DNA from 4 places in the Streptomyces sp. NBC_01320 genome. Region 1 is predicted to be linked to each of the others. Evidence: riboswitches for the same ligand, from Rfam matches in the RefSeq annotation. Region 1 holds a riboswitch; each other region holds the start of a gene.
The links. A riboswitch is a leader RNA that binds a small molecule or an ion and turns the genes downstream of it on or off. The one in region 1 is predicted to bind cyclic di-AMP.
Positions count from the first base shown of each region.

Region 2: linked by a shared signal. The riboswitch ahead of OG395_RS42275 (C40 family peptidase) and the one ahead of OG395_RS31690 (transglycosylase family protein) in region 1 are both predicted to bind cyclic di-AMP.
Region 3: linked by a shared signal. The riboswitch ahead of OG395_RS18615 (M23 family metallopeptidase) and the one ahead of OG395_RS31690 (transglycosylase family protein) in region 1 are both predicted to bind cyclic di-AMP.
Region 4: linked by a shared signal. The riboswitch ahead of OG395_RS13070 (M23 family metallopeptidase) and the one ahead of OG395_RS31690 (transglycosylase family protein) in region 1 are both predicted to bind cyclic di-AMP.

Region 1 is NZ_CP108390.1:6,947,279-6,952,215, reverse strand. It holds gene eno (phosphopyruvate hydratase) at 1-845, opposite strand, end outside; gene OG395_RS31690 (transglycosylase family protein) at 1,139-1,867, opposite strand; cyclic di-AMP (ydaO/yuaA leader) riboswitch at 1,871-2,042, opposite strand; gene OG395_RS31685 (transglycosylase family protein) at 2,343-3,218, opposite strand; gene OG395_RS31680 (cytochrome P450 family protein) at 3,324-4,601, opposite strand; gene OG395_RS31675 (nucleoside triphosphate pyrophosphohydrolase) at 4,611-4,937, opposite strand, start outside.
Region 2 is NZ_CP108390.1:9,278,721-9,283,657, reverse strand. It holds gene OG395_RS42290 (IS4 family transposase) at 1-80, opposite strand, end outside; gene OG395_RS42285 (ATP-dependent Clp protease proteolytic subunit) at 420-1,055, shown strand; gene OG395_RS42280 (hypothetical protein) at 1,063-1,371, shown strand; cyclic di-AMP (ydaO/yuaA leader) riboswitch at 1,709-1,872, shown strand; gene OG395_RS42275 (C40 family peptidase) at 1,876-2,349, shown strand; gene OG395_RS42270 (LysE family translocator) at 2,391-3,032, opposite strand; gene OG395_RS42265 (LysR family transcriptional regulator) at 3,105-4,022, shown strand; gene OG395_RS42260 (ATP-binding protein) at 4,045-4,476, opposite strand; gene OG395_RS42255 (helix-turn-helix domain-containing protein) at 4,680-4,937, shown strand, end outside.
Region 3 is NZ_CP108390.1:4,106,318-4,111,254, reverse strand. It holds gene OG395_RS18625 (M16 family metallopeptidase) at 62-1,438, shown strand; gene OG395_RS18620 (M16 family metallopeptidase) at 1,465-2,847, shown strand; cyclic di-AMP (ydaO/yuaA leader) riboswitch at 3,056-3,222, shown strand; gene OG395_RS18615 (M23 family metallopeptidase) at 3,236-4,042, shown strand; gene OG395_RS18610 (GntR family transcriptional regulator) at 4,257-4,937, shown strand, end outside.
Region 4 is NZ_CP108390.1:2,787,110-2,792,046, forward strand. It holds gene OG395_RS13065 (SGNH/GDSL hydrolase family protein) at 1-661, opposite strand, end outside; gene OG395_RS13070 (M23 family metallopeptidase) at 839-1,759, opposite strand; cyclic di-AMP (ydaO/yuaA leader) riboswitch at 1,763-1,920, opposite strand; gene OG395_RS13075 (alpha-galactosidase) at 2,203-4,308, opposite strand; gene OG395_RS13080 (tyrosine-protein phosphatase) at 4,505-4,937, shown strand, end outside.

The sequences.
Region 1 (4,937 bases):
ATGGAGACCAGCGGGTACGCGGAGACGAGCTCCTCGTAGTACTCGGTCATCTCGGCGGCCGAGCGGGACTTGCCCTCGAACTCGTACTTGCCGTCCTTGTAGAACTCCGAGGCGGCGACGTCGAGCGCGAGCGCGATGTCCTTGCCCGGGGCGTAACCGGCTTCCTTGATGGCCTCGAGGATGAGGTCCAGGGCGGCGCGGTTCGACTCCAGGTTCGGCGCGAAGCCGCCCTCGTCGCCGAGACCGGTCGACAGGCCCTTGGTCTTCAGGACCTTCTTCAGCGTGTGGTAGACCTCGGCGCCCCAGCGCAGGGCCTCGGAGAAGGACTCCGCGCCGATCGGCGCGATCATGAACTCCTGGATGTCGACGTTGGAGTCGGCGTGCGACCCACCGTTGAGGATGTTCATCATCGGGACGGGCAGCAGGTGCGCGTTCGGGCCACCGAGGTAGCGGAACAGCGGCAGGTCCGAGGCCTCGGACGCGGCGTGTGCGACGGCCAGCGAGACGCCGAGGATCGCGTTGGCGCCGAGCGAGCCCTTGTTCTCGGTGGCGTCCAGGTCGAACATGGCCTGGTCGATCAGCCGCTGCTCGGTGGCGTCGTAGCCGACGAGCTCCGGGCCGATCTGCTCGATCACGGCGAGGACGGCCTTCTCGACGCCCTTGCCCTGGTAGCGGTTGGGGTCACCGTCGCGAAGCTCAATGGCCTCGAACGCACCGGTGGAGGCGCCGGACGGAACAGCAGCACGGCCCGTGCTGCCGTCGTCGAGGCCAACCTCGACCTCGACCGTGGGGTTTCCGCGGGAGTCGAGGATTTCCCGGGCTACGACGACGTCGATGGACGGCACGAGGCATCTCCTTCTGGGATATGACGCTGGTTGTGCAGGGTCGCTTTGGCCTTGCGACAAGAGCCTAACCGGCTGGGCCGCCTCGGTCCGCCGACCGCCCGCCTCCTGGGACGAAAAAGGACCCAAGGGCTCTCATAGCAGGGCAAAGATCCAGATTTCTACTGGACGGTAACGACAACAGTTGAACGCTGAAACCCCGACCCTGCGCGTACGGGGGAATCCGCGCCGGGTCGGGGTGCTCGGGGAGGAGAGAGCCCGTATCTACGGGGAGCCCGTAGATACGGAGGCCCGTCCTACTTCGTCAGGTGGAGCTGCTGACCCGGGTAGATCAGGTCGGCGTCCTCGACGATGTCCTTGTTCAGCTTGAAGAGCTGCTGCCAGCCGCCCTTCACCTTGTGCTGCGCGGCGATCTTGCTGAGCGAGTCGCCGGACTTCACCTTGTACTCGCCGTCGCCCTTGGCGACCTTCGCGCCGGTCGGCGTGGTGACGGTCTTCTTGGTCGCGGCCTTGGGGGCGGTGCCGCGGTCCGCGCGGGAGGCGGCGGGGGCCTCGGTGCGCTCGACCTGCTTCGGCGCGGCCTGCTTCGGCTCCTGCGCCGGAGTGCTCCGCTGCGCGGTGGAGCCGGTGTCGACGCCCGGGTCGACACCGTCGTTGGTCAGGTTGCCGGCGCCGGCGCAGCCCCAGGCACCCGGGCCCTGCATGTCGAGGAGCTTCTCGGCGGTGGCGATCTGCTGTGCCTTGGTGGCGAGGTCGGCGCGCGGGGCGTACTGCGTACCACCGGCGGCGGCCCAGCTGGACTGCGAGAACTGCAGGCCGCCGTAGTAGCCGTTGCCGGTGTTGATGGACCAGTTGCCGCCGGACTCGCAGTGGGCGACGGCGTCCCACGTGGCGACGGAGGCTGCGGAGGCACCGGTCGCACCCATCAGGGGAGCGGCGATGGCGGCACCGGTGACGCCGGCGAGCGTGGCGACACGGACGGCCTTGGACGGGCGACGGTGCTTGCCCTTGCTGTTCAGCAGCATGGAACTTCTCCTCACCGACGCCTACGAGGTGAGCTGTCGGGTTCGGGCCAAGTGAGTTGCCCGGTCGCATGTCCTAGCACGCGACTTCACCCCGAGCCGGTCCTGACGGTCTTTCGGCCATCGGGCCCGGCGGCTTACCTGGGTCCCCCGCTCCTGCCTACGGCGCTTTACGCGTCTGTTCCCTTCGACCGACGGCAGGATTCGGCGTGACGGTCGACGGGGCCCGCGGTGCGAGCGGTTCCGACCGTAAACGTACGCAACCTCGACATTCAAAGATGGGCATAACGGACAATCAGTCCTTACAGGCATCCGATCGCACAGTGTTTTCGCAGGTGAGGAGCGGTGCGGACAGACCCGGCAGACGCGACACGCCAGTTGACACAAAGAGACCCATGTCTCACTTACGCATAAGCGGACATAGGTCCCTGAACTACCCCTATTTTTGGGGTGCTTTTAGCCGTTTATCAGACTGCTCTCACTTCGACTTCACGCCGAGATCGAGGCTCTGGCCAGGCAGGATGAGGTCCGGGTCGCCGCCGACCGCACCCTTGTTCGCCTCATAGAGAGCGGGCCATCCACCGGGAACCTTCTGTGCGTCAGCAATCGCCCAGAGGTTGTCGCCCGGCCGGACGGTGTAATCGCCGTCTGTCGCCGCCGCGCGCGTGTCGCGCCCGGCACTGTTACCGCGGGAAGCATGCCGACCCGAGTCCCGGTCGCCGCCCCTGCCCATGCCATGGCTCACCTCGGAAGCCGGCGCACCGCGGTGCTTGCCACCCACCCCATTGTCGGACGAGCCAGACTTCTGGGGTGATTCGGATGAATCAGACTTCTTGGACGACGGCGTGGCTGACGGCTTGTGCGACGCCTTGCCCGAAGGCGTGGCGGACGCCTCGGTGGACGGCGCCTCGGACGCATCCCCGCTCTCCGCCGGTTCGGCCGAGGGCACGATTCCCGGGTCGACCCCCGGCAACGACCCGTCCTCCGTGAGCCCGGAGATCACCGCACAGCTGGGCCACTCCTTCGGCCCCCGGTCGTCCAGGACCTTCTCGGCGACCGCTATCTGCTGCGAGCGACTGGCGAGGTCGGCGCGCGGGGCGTACGCCTCACCGCCGTACGCCTTCCAGTCGCCCTGCGAGAACTGAAGACCGCCGTAGAAGCCGTTGCCGAGGTCGGCGCTCCACATGCCGCCGCTCTCGCACTCTGCGACCCGGTCCCAGGTCGTGGCGTCGGCGGCGTGCGCACCGGCCGCGCCGAGCAGGGGGATGGCGATGGCCGAACCGGTCACGCCTGCGGTGACGACGATCGCGGGTGCCTGGCGAGGGCGACGGTGCCTGCCGTTCGCGGAGCCCATGGGATTGCCTTCCGTGTGACTGACAAGTGACTGGTGAGTCGAACGGTGAACGTAGCGGCACTCGAACGCCTGTCACAAGTCGATGCAGCGCAGATCACGTGAAAGTCACAGAGTTGACAGGGCGTCACCTTCGCCGGAACGCCGTCCGGGACCGAACTCCACCGGAAGCGTGCGCAGTCCACGCATGATGAGCCCGCCACGCCACCGCAAATCGGTAGGTTCCACCGCAAGCCGCAGGTCCGGGAGGCGCCTCAACAGGGTGGCCAGGGCAGCCTGCCCCTCCAGTCGGGCAAGCGGTGCTCCCAGGCAGTAATGGATGCCGTGCCCGTATCCGAGGTGCTGATTGTCACGCCGCGCGAGGTCCAGCGTGTCCGGGTCCGTAAACCGTTCCGGGTCGCGGTCGGCGGCGGCGAGCACCACCAGCACGGGGTCACCCGCCGCGATCCGCTGCCCGCCGAGGGTCAGCGGCTCGGTGGCGAACCGCCAGGTCGCCAGCTCCACCGGACCGTCGTACCGCAGCAGTTCCTCGATGCCGGTCTCCAGCAGCCCGCTCTCCCCCGCATCGAGCGAGCGCTGCAGCCGCTCCCGCTGCTCCGGATCGCGCAGCAGGGCGTACACCCCGTTGCCGATGAGGTTGACCGTCGTCTCGAATCCCGCGAAGAGGAGGATGAAAGCCATGGCGGCGGCCTCGTTCTCGGTGAGGTGCTCGCCGTGGTCGCTCGCCCGGATCAGCCCCGAGATCAGGTCCTCCCCCGGGTTCTCCCGCTTCCGGTGGATGAGCTCCGCGAGATAGCCGCGCATCTTCTTCACCGACCGGGCCACCCCGCCGCGCGGACCACCGCCGTGGCGGATCATCATCCCCGCCCAGTCCCGGAAGTCGTCCTGGTCCTCGCGCGGGACGCCGAGCAGGTCACAGATCGCGTAGATGGGGAGCGGGAACGCGAAATCGTGGATGAGGTCCGCGGATCCCTCCTCGATGAAGTTGTCGATGAGGCGGTCCGTCAGCTCCTGCACGCGCGGGGCGAACTCGGCGACCCGGCGCGGCGTGAACGCCTTCGAGACCAGTCGGCGCAGTCTGGTGTGGTCGGGCGGGTCGATGTTCAGCAGATGCGTCATCAGCTCCGCCTTGCGCTCGCCCGGGATGCCGGTCTTCCCCTTGGCGTGCGCCGGCTCGTCGTGGTGCGCAGGATTCTTGGAGAGCCGGGTGTCGGCGAGGGCCTGCCGGGCGTCCTGGTACCGCGTCACGAGCCATGCCTCGACCCCGCTGGGCAGCGCGGTGCGGTGCACGGGGCTGTTCTCGCGCAGCCAGGCGTAGGCCGGGTACGGGTCGGTGGCGAACTCCCAGGTGAAGAGTTCGGGGGCGTCGGCGGGGCTGTCGTTCACCCCCTGACGTTATCCGCTGGCCTCCGCGGCGAGGATCGCGTCCCGGTAGGCGCGGCCCGCAGCGCGCAGGGCGGCCTCGGGGTCCGTGCCGTCCTGTTCCGCGCGTACGGCCAGGGCGAGGAGTTCGTAACCGATGCTGTCGCCCGTCGGGAGCGGCACATCGAGTCCGGCGGCACGGACCCGGCTCGCCAGCTTCGCGGCCAGCGCCAGCCCGGGCTGCCCGAGCGGGACGCCGTCGGTGACCGAGTCCCGCTGCTTCTCGATGGCCTTGGTACGCAGCCAGTGCTCGTGGACGTCCTCCGGGGTCTCGGCGGTCTCGTCACCGAAGACATGCGG
Region 2 (4,937 bases), 2.3 Mb from region 1:
TCCCCGAACCGCTCGCCGACCGGAACCCTCGGTGAGAGCTGCGAGTTGTGCGCGTCTACCCTGGCGGGCAGGACGGGCATGGTGGCAGACTGAGCGCCCAACGGAGCCCCGGTCAGACAGTCGGATCTTGGTCGATCTTCTGTCTTACCGGGGGCTCCGTTGCTGTGTCCGGCTCTCAGCTGAGTCCTCATCAGAACGTGACGAACTACCCAGCGTCACCAAGGGTGAAATCCACCCAAACCAACCATCGGTGAGCTCCTGACCAGCAGGGTTCCGCTAATTCACCGGCATTGCTCTGACCTCGGCCTTTTAGTGGATCACTAGGATGCGTGCTCCCCATCATAACCTTCTGTACGTCCTGTACATTTTTTTACGGATGCCCCCGCAGGCGCGTACAGACACCGGAGGAGAGGCCAGCCATGTTCCGCCCTGCCGCCCGTTACGTCCTGCCCGAGTTCACCGAGCGCACGACCGAAGGGACCCGCACCCTCGACCCGTACTCCAAGCTGCTCGCCGAGCGCATCGTCTTCCTCGGCACCCCGGTCAACGACACCGCCGCCAACGACCTGATCGCGCAGTTCATGTATCTGGAGCACGCCGCGCCCGAGCGGCCGATCTCCCTCTACATCAACTCCCCCGGCGGCTCGTTCGGCGCCATGTCCGCCATCTACGACACGATGGACTACCTCACCTGCGAGGTGGAGACGTTCTGCCTCGGCCAGGCCGGTTCCAGCGCGGCGGTCCTGCTCGCCGCGGGCGCTCCCGGCCGACGGCACGCCCTGCCCGGGGCCAGGGTCGTCGTCCAGCAGCCCGAGCTCCCGGAGCCGGTTCAGGGCCAACCGTCCGATCTGGAGATCGAGGCGCGGGAACTGGTCCGCGTCCGTGAGCTGCTCACCCGCATGCTGGCCCGCCACACCGGCCGCAGCGCCGAGCGGATCGCCGCCGACTTCGAGCGCGACCTCATCCTCGACGCCGCCGGAGCCAAGGCGTACGGGCTGGTGGACCACGTCCTGGAGAACCGCAGGACGTCGCTCCCGCCGAACAGCGCGAGGTGAACCGCCGATGCAGCCACCCCACCTCCCACCGCTGCCCGCACTGACGCGCGCCGAGGCCGAGTTCATCGACTGCTACCTGGAAGTGCTCGACCAGCTGGGCCGGATCAACCCCGCCCGCGGCAGCGACACCTACGGCGCGCTGCGCGCGGCCCAGGCACTCGCCTCGCGGTCGGGCGCCCTGCGGGACGCGCTCACCATGATGCACGAGCGGGGTGAAGCACAGATCCACGCCGCGACGTTGGCACGGGCCCTACGCGTGTTGGACGGGGAGCGGCGGGCCGGACGGGTCACCGTGCCCCCGGCCCCGATGAGTTGATCATCTCTCCGTAGGCGACACGCCCGGCACGCTGATCGAATTTTCTCGCTCGTCCGGCGCAAGGAATCCCCCGCGAGAGGGACAACTCGACTTGCGCCGCCGACGTGGACGGTGAGCGAAATATGCCGTTCCGTCGCTGGTACGGGACCGGTCGAGACGGTCTGACGAGTACCCAAATCACCCCTCGCTCAACCAAACAGACCATTAGTGGCGAACTTCGCATATCGCTGTTTTGCTTCGGAAATCCGGCAGCCGGTGAGTCAAGATCCGTGGGACGACAAGCCCCCGCCACCACGGCGAGGCGGTCCGGGCGGACGCCGAGTCCTGCCGCCGCCCGGATGACTGGTCGACAGAAGTGGATCGGCAGGAGTGGAGGACCCGAGCACAACGGGTCGACCGGCATCCGGTCGACCCTCGGGGTGAAGCCGCACCGCGCGGCCGGGCAACTTCGCCAGCCCGAACCCGACAGGTCATCCTTCACAGGCGGCTGACGAAGGGTTGCGCATGACTGCGCAGGTTCATGTCCCGTTTCTGATCGCCCGGGCCGGTACGGCCACGGTTCTGACCCTCGCCGCCGTCGGCGGCTCCATGATCGTCCCCGGCGTCGTGACCGACGCCCAGGCCGCGACGCGTGCGACCAAGGCGCTCAAGATCGCCGCGTCGAAGAAGGGATCGCCGTACCGGTACGGGGGCACCGGCCCCCACCGTTTCGACTGTTCCGGGCTGACGCTGTATGCGTTCAAGAAGGTGGGCAAGAGGCTCCCACGCACGGCCCAGCAGCAGTACAACAAGACCCGTCACGTCTCGGCGTCGAAGCGGAAACGTGGCGATCTGGTCTTCTTCCACTGGGGACGCAGCGTCTACCACGTCGGCATCTACGCCGGCAGGGGGAAGATCTGGCACTCCCCGAAGACCGGTTCCGTCGTGCGGCTGGAGAAGATCTGGACGAGAAGCGTCTGGTACGGACGAGTTCGCTGATCCCTCCGATTCTCCTCCGGCTCCCCCATTCACCACGTGCTTCAGTACACCAGGGGTCCGGTCACCAGGACCAGCCCCAGCGCGGTGAGCGCCGCGCCGCTGCCGCCCTCGATGGCGCGGGCGGTACGCGGCCGGCGCAGCCACCGGCCCAGGCGGTCCACCAGGAGCGCCACGGACGGGAACCAGATCAGCGCGAGCAGCACGACGACGGTGGCCAGCAGCAGGGTCCTGGGGAGGGGCGGCTGTCCGTCAGGGACGAATTGCGGCAGCAGGCTCAGGAAGAGCACGGGCGCCTTGGGGTTCAGAGCGTTGGTCAGAAAGCCCTGGCGCAGGGCGCGCCGCGCGCTGGTCGCCGTCGGCCCTCCGTCCACCCTCGTGCCCACGCCAGCATCCCTGGTGCGGCGCCATGCCGCGTGCACGCCACTGATTCCCAGATAGAGGACGTACGCCCCGCCGAGCAGCTGGACCGTGCTGAACAGGACGGGCACCGTGACCAGGACCGCCGCGAGCCCGGCGACGGCGAGCGCCGTGTGGATGAGCAGTCCCCCGGCGACCCCCAGCGCCGTGGCCACCCCGGCCGCACGCGAGGCGAGTGCGTTCCGTACGACCACCGTGAAGTCCGCGCCCGGCAGCGCCACCATCCCTGCGGCGACCCCGATGAAGGCGATCAGTTGTCCGTCCATGGGTCCACCATGGACCGACGTAGCCTTCAGCATGTACTTGCAATCTTCTGGGTCTGCCAAAAGGAACGCTTAATGTTCGACCCGACACGGCTCGCGGCGCTGGTGGCGGTCGCCGAGGCCGGTTCGATCACGCGCGCCGCTGCCCGCCTCGGCTACACCGCGCCCGCACTCTCCCAGCAGCTGGCCAAGCTGGAGCGGGAGGCGGGCGCCGCGCTGCTGGTGCGCCACCACCGTGGCGCCCGGCTGACGGCCGCGGGCGAGCTGCTGGTCGTACGCGCCCGGCGGGTCCTCGACGAGATGGACCGTGCGCGCCACGAACTGAGCCGACTGGCCGGGCTCTCCGGCGGACGCCTCCGGGTCGGCACGTTCACCACGGCGGGTATCCATCTGCTGCCGCCGGTACTGAGCGCGTTCCGGCGCGCCCACCCGGATGTGGAGCTGTCCGTCACGGACTACGAACCGCCCGGGGGGATCGCCGCCGTCGCCTCGGGTAAGGTCGATCTGGCGCTGACCCATGCGTACGAGCCGGGGCCCGCGGCGCCGGTGCCGTCCGGGGTCTGCGTGGAGCCGCTGCTGGTCGAGGAGCTGGTGCTGATCACTGCGGTCGGCCAGGTGCTGTCTGAGGGCACGGGACGGCTGCCGGTTACGGAGCTGGCAGACCGGCCGCTGATCAGCAGCGCACCGGCCCATCCGCCCCGCCGCGGGGTGGAGAACGCCCTGGCCGAGGTGGGGGCGACGCCCGCGGTGGTCTGCGAGTCGCCCGGCTACGCCCTGGTGTGCGCCCTGGTCAGCGCGGGGATCGGGATGGCGGTGGTACCGGAGATGGTCGCCGCGATGTCGCCGACTCCGCTGTCCGTGCGGCGGCTGGAACCCGCGGCGTTCCGGCGGACGATCTCGGTGGTGCACCACGGCGAGCGCGCGAGCGGAGCGGCGGCGACGCTGTGCGCGCTGCTGCGCGGCGGCTTCGGGCGGGCGACGTCGGCCCAGTGACGTGCGCCGCCCGCTCGGGCAGTCAGGTCTGGGCGGGTACGGTCCACGGGAGCGCGATCCAGACGGTCTTGCCCCCCTCGCTGGTGGGCGTCACCCTGAGACGACCGCCGCACTCCTTGGCCAGACAGCGGATGATCACCATGCCGCGGCCGTTGTCCTGCTGCACGGCAGCGGGCAGGCGCTGGGGCCGGCGGGGGTGACTGTCCGTCACCCCGAGGTGCAGCTGCTCCTCCCGCTCCAGCCGGAGGTCCACGGTGAAGGTGGGCGACTGACCGAAGGTGTGCTGGACGGCGTTGGTCACGAGTTCCGAGACGATGAGCCGGATGGTGTCGGCTGTCTCGGTGTCGTCGGGCAGTCCCCAGTCGGCGAGCACCCGGGCCACGTATCTCCGGGCTGCGGGGACCGAGACCGGCTCGCTGGGCAGAGTGACACGTGCTTCTTGATGGTCTGCCATGGCGAGCCGTCCCTTTCCCGCCCGGACCGACCCGCGACCGGTCCGGGATGTGCTTCGCGCCAGATTGCTACTGATGCTGCCCGCTGTGACGGCGATCCAACGAGATATGCATATATCTGTCGCTCGAAGCGGTGAACTCCGGCCCGGACAGGCGTGGGTGGCGTCACACTGGCCCCTCGGTACGAGAGGGAGGGAGGCCGCCGATGCAGCACGGCCCCGCAGTACGTCGCCGCAAACTCGGGGAGGAACTGCGGAGTCTGCGCCACGCGTCCGGACTGACCAGTCGGGACGCCGCACGGATCCTCGGCTGGCACCAGTCGAAGGTGAGCCGGATCGAGACCGGTGCGAGTGGGGTCAAACCGGCCGATGTGGGCCGGCTGCTTGATGCCTACGGCGTGGACGACGCACAGTTACGGGCACTTCTGGAGATGCTCGCGGGCTCGGCGGGCGGTGGTGGCACG
Region 3 (4,937 bases), 2.8 Mb from region 1:
TGCGCTTGCTTACAGTGGCAGGTCTCGCAGGAAATCCAGTATCGCGATCGAAGGGACGTACATGCCCATGGGTCACACGGCCACAGCCCAGGCCGGCTCCGGCGGCTTGACAGCGACCGAGCACCGCCTGGCCAACGGCCTGCGCGTGGTGCTCTCCGAGGACCATCTGACCCCGGTCGCCGCGGTGTGCCTCTGGTACGACGTCGGGTCGCGCCACGAGGTCAAGGGGCGCACGGGTCTGGCGCACCTCTTCGAGCACCTGATGTTCCAGGGCTCCGGACAGGTCAAGGGGAACGGACACTTCGAACTGGTGCAGGGCGCCGGCGGCTCCCTCAACGGGACGACCAGCTTCGAACGCACCAACTACTTCGAGACGATGCCCACGCATCAGCTGGAACTGGCCCTGTGGCTCGAAGCCGACCGGATGGGCTCGCTGCTCGCCGCGCTCGACGACGAGTCCATGGAGAACCAGCGGGACGTCGTCAAGAACGAGCGCCGCCAGCGGTACGACAACGTTCCGTACGGCACGGCGTTCGAGAGGCTGACCGCCCTCGCCTATCCCGAGGGCCACCCGTACCACCACACCCCGATCGGCTCGATGGCCGACCTGGACGCGGCGACGCTCGACGACGCGCGGACCTTCTTCCGTACGTACTACGCACCCAACAACGCGGTGCTGTCGGTCGTCGGCGACATCGACCCCGAGCAGACGCTCGCCTGGATCGAGAAGTACTTCGGCTCCATCCCGTCCCACGACGGCAAGCAGCCGCCGCGCGACGGCACGCTCCCCGAGATCATCGGCGAGCAGCTGCGCGAAGAGGTGCACGAGGAGGTCCCGGCCCGGGCGCTGATGGCCGCCTACCGGCTGCCGCACGACGGCACCAGGGAGTGCGACGCCGCGGATCTCGCGCTGACCGTGCTCGGCGGCGGCGAGTCCTCCCGGCTGCACAACCGTCTGGTCCGCCGCGACCGCACGGCCGTTGCGGCAGGTTTCGGGCTGCTGCGGTTGGCCGGCGCGCCCTCGCTCGGCTGGCTGGACGTGAAGACGTCCGGCGGTGTCGAGGTGTCGCAGATCGAGGCCGCGGTCGACGAGGAGCTGGCCCGGTTCGCCGCCGAGGGCCCCACGCCCGAGGAAATGGAGCGTGCTCAGGCACAGTTGGAGCGCGAGTGGCTGGACCGGCTCGGTACGGTCGCGGGCCGCGCCGATGAACTCTGCCGGTTCGCCGTGCTGTTCGGCGACCCGCAGCTCGCCCTGACCGCCGTCCAGCGGGTCCTCGACGTCACCGCGGAGGAGGTCCAGGCGGCGGCCAGGGCCCAGCTGCGGCCCGACAACCGGGCGGTGCTCGTCTACGAGCCGGTCGAGGCGGCCGAATCCGCCGACGCGGAAGCCGACGAGACGGACACCGACACCGACGCGCACGAAGGGGCGGACAAGTGACCGACGCTGCCGCGACTGGAGTTTCGATGGAGTACCACCCGCAGCCGACCCCCGGCACGGCCAGGCCCTGGGCCTTTCCCGCGCCCGAGCGCGGCGCCCTGCCCAACGGGCTGACGGTGCTGCGCTGCCACCGTCCCGGCCAGCAGGTCGTCGCGGTCGAGATCTTCCTCGACGCCCCGCTGGACGCCGAGCCCGAGGGCCTCGACGGCGTGGCCACGATCATGGCGCGGGCCCTTTCCGAGGGCACGGACAAGCACTCCGCCGAGGAGTTCGCCGCCGAGCTGGAGCGTTGCGGCGCCACCCTCGACGCGCATGCCGACCATCCCGGCATGCGAGTCTCCCTGGAGGTCCCGGCTTCTCGGCTGGCCAAGGCGCTCGGGCTGATCGCCGAGGCGCTGCGGGCGCCCGCGTTCGCCGACAGCGAGGTTGAACGACTGGTGAACAACCGGCTCGACGAGATTCCGCACGAGCAGGCCAACCCGGCCCGGCGTGCCGCCAAGCAGCTGTCCAAGGAGCTCTTCCCGGCCACGTCGCGGATGTCGCGCCCGCGCCAGGGCACCGAGGAGACGGTGGAGCGGATCGACTCCGCGGCCGTGCGCGCCTTCTACGAGGCCCATGTCCGGCCGTCCACCGCGACCGCCGTCGTCGTCGGTGATCTCACCGGTATCGACCTGGACGCACTGCTCGCCGACACCGTCGGCGACTGGACCGGGAACACTGTGGAGCCCCGTCCGGTCCCGCCGATCACCGCCGACGACACCGGCCGCGTGGTGATCATCGACCGTCCGGGCGCTGTGCAGACGCAGCTTCTGATCGGCCGCATCGGCGCCGACCGGCACGACAGCGTGTGGCCGGCCCAGGTCCTCGGCACCTACTGCCTGGGCGGCACGCTCACCTCCCGGTTGGACCGGGTGCTGCGCGAGGAGAAGGGGTACACCTACGGTGTCCGGGCCTTCGGGCAGGTCCTGCGCTCGACGGCCCCGGACTCCGCCTCCGGTGCGACCGGCGCGGCGATGCTGGCGATCAGCGGCTCGGTGGACACGGAGTCCACCGGAGCGGCGCTCGACGACCTGTGGAAGGTCCTGCGGACGCTGGCGGCCGAGGGGCTGACCGACGCCGAGCGCGAGACCGCTGTGCAGAACTTCGTGGGTGTCGCCCCGCTGAAGTTCGAGACGGCTGCCTCCGTCGCAGGCACGCTCGCCGACCAGGTCGAGCAGCACCTCCCGGACGACTACCAGGCACAGTTGTACGCCCGCCTGGCCGAGACCGGCACGGTCGAGGCGACCGCAGCCGTGGTCAACGCCTTCCCCGTGGACCGGCTGGTCACGATTCTCGTCGGCGACGCCGCGCAGATCGAGGAGCCGGTCAGGACGTTGGGCATCGGAGAGGTGTCGGTCGTCACCGGCTGATGTGTCAAAGTCCCGCAAAGAGGGACAAAGGGAGACCCTGGCGAGTCGCTTCTCGTCAGAGTCTTCCCTTTTGTCTGATTTGACATGAAAGTGTCTTGCTTGCCCTGTGGGATGCGCTACAAAACACCCTGTCCGTTTGGTGAATGAAAGTGCCCCCGCCTAGCGTCGGCTCCACTGTCCGTCACTCGTATGCCGCATCCGTGGCGCCGGGCAGTGATCGCCGAGTCCCCGTCAGGCGCGAGCCTGGGGAGCCGGGGACCCACACAGTCCCTGGGGTGAATCGGATGCCGCGACCTCCTGCGAGGCCGGGGATCCGTAGGAGACCTTCCTGCTCCGAACCCGTCAGCTAACCCGGTAGGCGAGAAGGAAGGAAAGGACCAGCTAGTTCATGGCGTTCACCCGCCCCACCGGGAAGCACCGTGCCCCGAGCCGCCTGAAGCGCAGGAGCGCGCGCGTCGCCGGAGTCGCGACGCTGGCGACCACCGGCGTCATCGGCGGACTGGCCTCTCCGGCCCTCGCCACGGATGCCGAGGCCTCCTCCGTCAGTGAGACCGGCCTGACCCAGATCATCGCCATCGAGGGTGCCCTCGCCGACCAGGTGGCCACCCAGGCCGACGTGCAGAAGCGCCAGGCCGACGTCGCCGCGAAGGCGAAGGCTGCCGCGGCAGCGAAGGCCAAGGCCAAGGCGAAGGCCGAGGCGGCGGCGAAGGCCAAGGCCGAGGCCCGCGCCAAGGCGGCCCGTGACGCGAAGGCCCGCGCTGCCCGTTCCGCCGAGCGCACCCGCCTGGGCTCCTTCCGGCTCCCGGTCGCCGGTTCGTACGTCACCACCGGCTACAAGTCGAGCGGTTCCCTCTGGTCCTCCGGCAGGCACTCGGGCATCGACTTCCATGCCGCCTCCGGCAGCTCCGTCGTCGCCGTCGGCGCCGGCACGGTCGTCGAGGCGGGCTGGGGCGGCGCATACGGCAACAACATCGTGCTGCGGATGACGGACGGCACGTACACCCAGTACGGTCACCTCTCCTCGATCGGCGTCTCCGTCGGCCAGAGCGTCGGTGCGGGCCAGCGGATCGGCCTCTCCGGCTCGACCGGCAACTCCACCGGACCGCACCTCCACTTCGAGGCCCGCACCACGCCTTCGTACGGCTCCGACATGGACCCCGTGGCGTACCTGCGCGCCCATGGCGTGAACGTCTGACCGACGTTCCCTCCGCACCACCCCGAAGGCCCCGGTTTTCCGCCGGGGCCTTCGTCGTTTCCGCCCCTGCCGAACCGCCCCGCGGAACCGGCCCCGGTCCAAAAGATATTCATGGTTCTCGGCCCGGCGTCGGAAATGCAGTCGCATTGCAATAGAGTCACAGAACAGGCGTCGATCGGCCGCGTTTCGCGGGGATTAAGGCGGAGGTTCGGACATGCGCATTCCGGCGCAATCGGTATGCACAGCAATCCGCGACGACATCGTCTCCGGTGTCTTCGAACGCGGCAGCAGACTCACCGAGGAGCTGCTCGCGCGTCGTTACGGGGTCTCTCGTGTCCCGGTGCGGGAAGCGCTGCGCACCCTGGAGTCCGAGGGCTTCGTGGTCACTCGCCGACATGCGGGTGCCTGTGTCGCCGAGCCCACCGAACAGGAGGCCGCCGACCTTCTGGAGGTACGGATGCTGCTGGAGCCGCTGGGTGCGGCCCGTGCCGCGCAACGCCGCACCGAGGCGCACCTCAAGGTGCTCCGCGGCCTGGTCAGGCTGGGTCAGGAGAGAGCACGACGGGGCGAGGGGGAGGATCTGCGCTCGCTGGGCGGCTGGTTCCACGAGACGCTCGCCCAGGCGTCCGCCAGCCCCGGGCTCATCGCGCTGCTCACCCAGCTACGGCACAAGATCGCCTGGATGTACGCGGTCGAGCAGCCGGCCCGCCCCGCCGATTCCTGGGCCGAGCACGGAGCCATCGTGGACGCCGTGGCGCGTGGGGACGCGGAACGGGCCAGGGCGCTGGCCGCCCAGCACGCCGAGCGGGCCACCGCCGTGCACCGGCTGCGCCGCGCGGGCGGTGCCCCGGGTCGCGACGCCCGCGCACCCCGCTCCGGCGGCCGGGTGAGGACT
Region 4 (4,937 bases), 4.2 Mb from region 1:
GGCCGAGGACCTGGGCGGCGCGCAGCGCGACCCGGGTGTGCCCCTCGGGCGACAGGTGGAGCCGGTCGTCGTCCCAGGCTCGCCGGTCCTGCACGGACTTCAGCGACCACAGGTCGAGAACGGGGCAGTCGTAGCGGTCGGCGATGGAGCGCACATGGGCGGTGTACGTGGCGATCTTGCCGCGCAGACGGCGCAGTACGGGAACGCCGCGGGTGTCGAAGCCGGTGGTCACCAGGACGGTGCCGACCGAGTCGGTCAGCTCGGCGACCGCGCGCTCGAAGCGCTCGGCCACGTCGTCCGGGTCGGTGCCGGGCCGGATGATGTCATTGCCGCCCGCGCAGAAGCTCACCAGATCGGGTGCGAGCTCCTTGGCGCGCGGCACCTGCTCCTCGACGATCTGGTCGAGGAGGCGTCCGCGTACGGCGAGATTGGCGTACCGGAAGTTTCCGTGCGCGGAGCCCTCGGAGCTCGTCGCCGCATCGGTGTCCGGGAGCTGGTCCGCGAGAAATACCGCGAAACGGTCCGCCCAGCCGACGAAGGTTCCGTCCGGGCCGGGGTCTCCGACTCCCTCGGTGAAGCTGTCGCCAATCGCTGCGTACGACCCGATGGCGCCATGCCGATTGATGACGCCACGTTGAATGTTTCTCGAATCGTCTGCCACAAGCGCATATCCTGCACCGCCGAATGTGACTTACGCGACCGTAATAAGGGGTTGACGGGTGGTGAGATAGACCACCTGGTCAGGTTTTGGTAAAGGGGGAATAAGTGAAGGGGCGGTGCGCCGCCGCGCACCGCCCCTTCACCGAACCGACCGGATCAGCCGTGGATCAGACGTAGATCAGACGTAGATCCCGTGCGAGGCCAGGTAGGCGATCGGGTCGATGTCCGACCCGTACGCCGGGCCGGTGCGGATCTCGAAGTGGAGGTGCGGGCCGGTGGCGTTGCCGGTCGCGCCGGAGAGACCGACCTGCTGACCCGCGGTCACGGTCTGGCCCGCCGAGACGGAGAGCGAGGACATGTGGCCGTACTGCGAGTAGTGGCCGTCGGCGTGCTTGATGACGACCTGGTTGCCGTACGCGCCACCCCAGCCGGCGGTGACGACGGTGCCGGAGGTGATCGCCTTCACACTGGTGCCGGTGGCGACCGGGAAGTCGATACCCGTGTGGCTGCCGCTGGACCAGTTGGCGCCCGAGGCACGGTAGGCGGTGGTGTGGTTGCCCGGGACCGGGTGCACGTAGCCGGAGTTGGTGCCCTGGTCGGCCGCGGCGGACGTCTTGGCGGACTCCGAAGCCTTGGGCTGGGACGCGGACTTGTCGGCCGAGGAGGTCGACGGAGCCTTCGACGGAGCGGGGGCGGACTGCGTGTCCGCGGTCGCGGCGGAGCCGGCCGGCTTGCCGCCGAGCGTCAGCTTCATGCCCGGGAAGATCAGGCTCGGGTTCTCGCCGACGACCTCGCGGTTGTCCTGGTACAGCTTCTGCCAGCCGCCCTTGACCTGCTGCTCGGCGGCGATCTTCGACAGGTAGTCACCGGCGACGACGGAGTACGTCCGGGTCTCGACCTGCTTCTTCACGACCGGCGCGGCCTCGACGGCGACGTGCGTGGCTGCCGACTGCGCGGTGGGCGCGGCCTGCTCCGCGGCGTGGGCACCGGTGGCGCCGAGCAGCGGAAGGGCGATGACGGCCCCACCGGCGCCGACGGCGGCGACGCCACGGGCGATCGTGCTGGACTTGGTACGGCGATGCTTACCCGATGTGGGCATGAAGAATTTCCTCTCCGGCGCCTACGAGGTGAGCTGTCGGGTTCGGGCTGGAGATGCCCGGTCGCAGTTCGCGACTTCACCCCGAGCCGGCCGGATCTCTCCGGCCGGCGGCTTACCTGGTTCCCCCGCTCCTGCCACACGTGAGTGGGTGCGAATTCCGGGCGGCGGCAGGATTAGGCGGTCCGTCCGGATTGAGGGTGACCGTAGGCGAGCGAGGACGGCGGAAACAAGCCATCGATTACTCAATGGAATCCGCGAAGGGAAATCGGCGCGGAATTCCGGTCACCCTCCGTGGATTATGGATCTTGGCTTTCCGCGCGACGTCCGGAATACCCGTCCGTGGCGCCACCACACACCGTCACGGATATGATCCCGCTCACGAGTAGGGCATCATCTCCCGCAGAAGTAGGCCATGTTCCACTAAATGCCGCGATACGGACATGTCATGGGCGTCCGCCACGTCGGAGCCTCAGCACCTTCGCGTCCAGATCGCCCCGCAGCCCGGTGTGCAGACCCTGATGCAGCAGCACGGCACCGTGGTGGACCGCCCCGGTGTCCAGGTCGGTGTAGGTCGCCGCAGGGTCGAGCCCGCGCAGCCGCAGGGCCGGCGGCCGCTCCCCGTACCGCTGCGCCTCCAGCCACATCAGCACCACGGCCTCGTCGCCGTGCACGTACTGCACGGCGCTGAGCCCACCGCGCGGGGCACGCAGCCGGTACAGCGCGCCGTGCTGCACCGCGGGACGGATCTCCTTGTAGAGATCCACCCAGCTCCGCGCCTCGGCCAGCTCCTCGTCACTCCACTCGGTGAGATCCCCGCCGACCCCGAGCACCCCGGCCATCGCGCTGACGAAGCGGAAGCGCAGCGAACTGGTCCTGCTGTTGAGCTGGACATTCGGACTGTCGGTGACCCAGGCGGCCATCACCCGCGCCGGATGGATCTGCCCGAAGCCCTCCTGGATGGCGAGCCGGTCGAGCGGGTCGGTGTTGTCGGAGGTCCACACCTGGTCGGTACGGGCGAGGATCCCCAGGTCGATCCGGCCGCCGCCGCCCGAGCAGGACTCGAAGGCGACACCGGGATGGGCGGCCCGCAGCCGGTCGATCAGCGCGTAGAGCGCGTGCACATGCGCGATCCAGAGCTTCTGCGGATAGTCCTCGCCCGGCCAGCCCGCATCGGTGAAACAGCGGTTGAAGTCCCATTTCACATAGTCGATCGGGGCGCTGGAGAGCAGCGTGTCGAGCTGCTCCCACAGATGGTTCTGCACATCGGTCCGGGCCAGATTGAGCACCAGCTGATGACGGAATTCGGTCCGGGTCCGCCCGGGGAAGTGCTGCACCCAGTCGGGGTGCGCGCGATACAGATCACTGTCGGCGTTCACCATCTCCGGCTCGACCCAAATGCCGAACTGCATGCCGAGTCCGTGCACTTCGTCGGCGAGCGGCTTCAGCCCGCCGGGGAATCGCTCGGGGTTGGGGGTCCAGTCGCCGAGTCCGGCCCGGTCGCTGGTGCGCTGCCCGAACCACGCGTCGTCCACGACGAACAGCTCGACGCCCATCGCGGCGGCGCGCTCGGCGAGGGCGCGCTGCTGGTCCTCCGCGATGTCGAAGCCGGTCGCCTCCCAGGAGTTGTAGAGCACCGGCCGCAGGCTCCCGGCGTCCGGGACGACATGGGCCAGTTGCCAGGCGTGCCAGGCCCGGCTCGCCCCGCCGAACCCTTCGGCGCTCCACAGACCGGCGAACACCGGTGTGGTGTACGTCTCCCCCGGTGCGAATCGCAGGAGCCCGGAGTCGTCGTATCCGGCGCCTCCGGTGATCTGCACGAGCCCGTCGGGGAGCTGCTGCACCGCGATCCGCCACGAGCCGGACCAGCCGAGCGCGCAGCCGTACACCTCGCCGTCCTCTTCGTTGGCGGCGCCGTCCGCGTCGAGCGCGACCCATGGCAGGAACTGGTGTCCGGTGTGGCCGCGCCTGCTGGAGAGGACCTTCTCGCCGTACGTCAGCTCCGACCGTACGAGCTGTGTCTCAGCCGCCCAGCGGCCGTGGAGCTGGCTCAGCCGCCAGCTGTCGCGGGCGGGCAGCGCCCAGGCCGCCGCGTCGGCGCGCAGCAGCTCCAGCGGCGGACCGTCGGGACCGGTGTGGGTGACGGTGGCCCAGCGCTCGATGACGTCGGAGTCCTCCCGCATGCGGTAGTGCAGGGTGAGCGCGAGCCACTGCACGGAGTCGGCGAACGCGATACGGAGTTCGTCGCCGTCCACGGCGGCCCCGGCGAACACCCATTCGGTGCCACGGACTTCGGGGGTGCGTACGGAGAGAGCGGGCCGGACGAAGCGGGGGCCGCCCTCGACCGGGTACTCCTCGCGGCCGTCCAGCTGCGACTCGAAACCCCGGAAGGGCGGCTCGGGCGCGGCGGCGAGTGCCTCGGCGGCCGCGAGGGAGATCCGTGGCCCCCAGTGCAGATGCAGCAGTCGGTCCCGGTCCGTGAGGTGCAGCGCGTAGCTGCCGCTCGCCCCGGTCAGCAGCCAGGTCCGACCGCGGTCGCCCGTCTCGATCATGTCATCCCCACATTCCCACAGTTCCGCACATCATCGACCGCCGACCGACGGCCGGGCAACGCCCGTGCGAGGGGAATTCCGTGGGGAGTTCAGCAGGAAACGGCCGAGATGATTGCCCGAGGAATCAATGTCGTATCGTCGCAGGAACTGACCTCGCCGGCGAGCCGCGCCGACGCCAGACACTCCAGGAGACACCGTGACGCAGCAGGTGCCGCAGGTCCCGTCGACGGAACCCGAGCTGGCAGGTGTGCGCAACTTCCGCGATGTGGGTGGCCTGCCCACCACCGACGGCCGCCGGGTGCGGTACGGACGGCTCTTCCGCAGCGGTCACCTCGCGCACGCGACCGACGAGGACGCCGCGTTCCTCGGCGGCCTCGGGCTGCACACGATCTTCGACTTCCGCAATGCGGCGGACCACAGGCTCGACGGCCTGGACGTGGACCTGCCGGGCGTACGCAATGTGAACATTCCGCTCTCCGACCCGGCCGACGGCGCCGAATTCTGGCAGATGGTCCGCGACGGCGACATCGAGCAGCTGCGCTCGATCCTTGCCGACGGCAAGGGAGCCGCGCGGATGACTGCCTCGTACAAGTCGATCATCAGGGACCGTACCGCCGAGCACAGCCGGG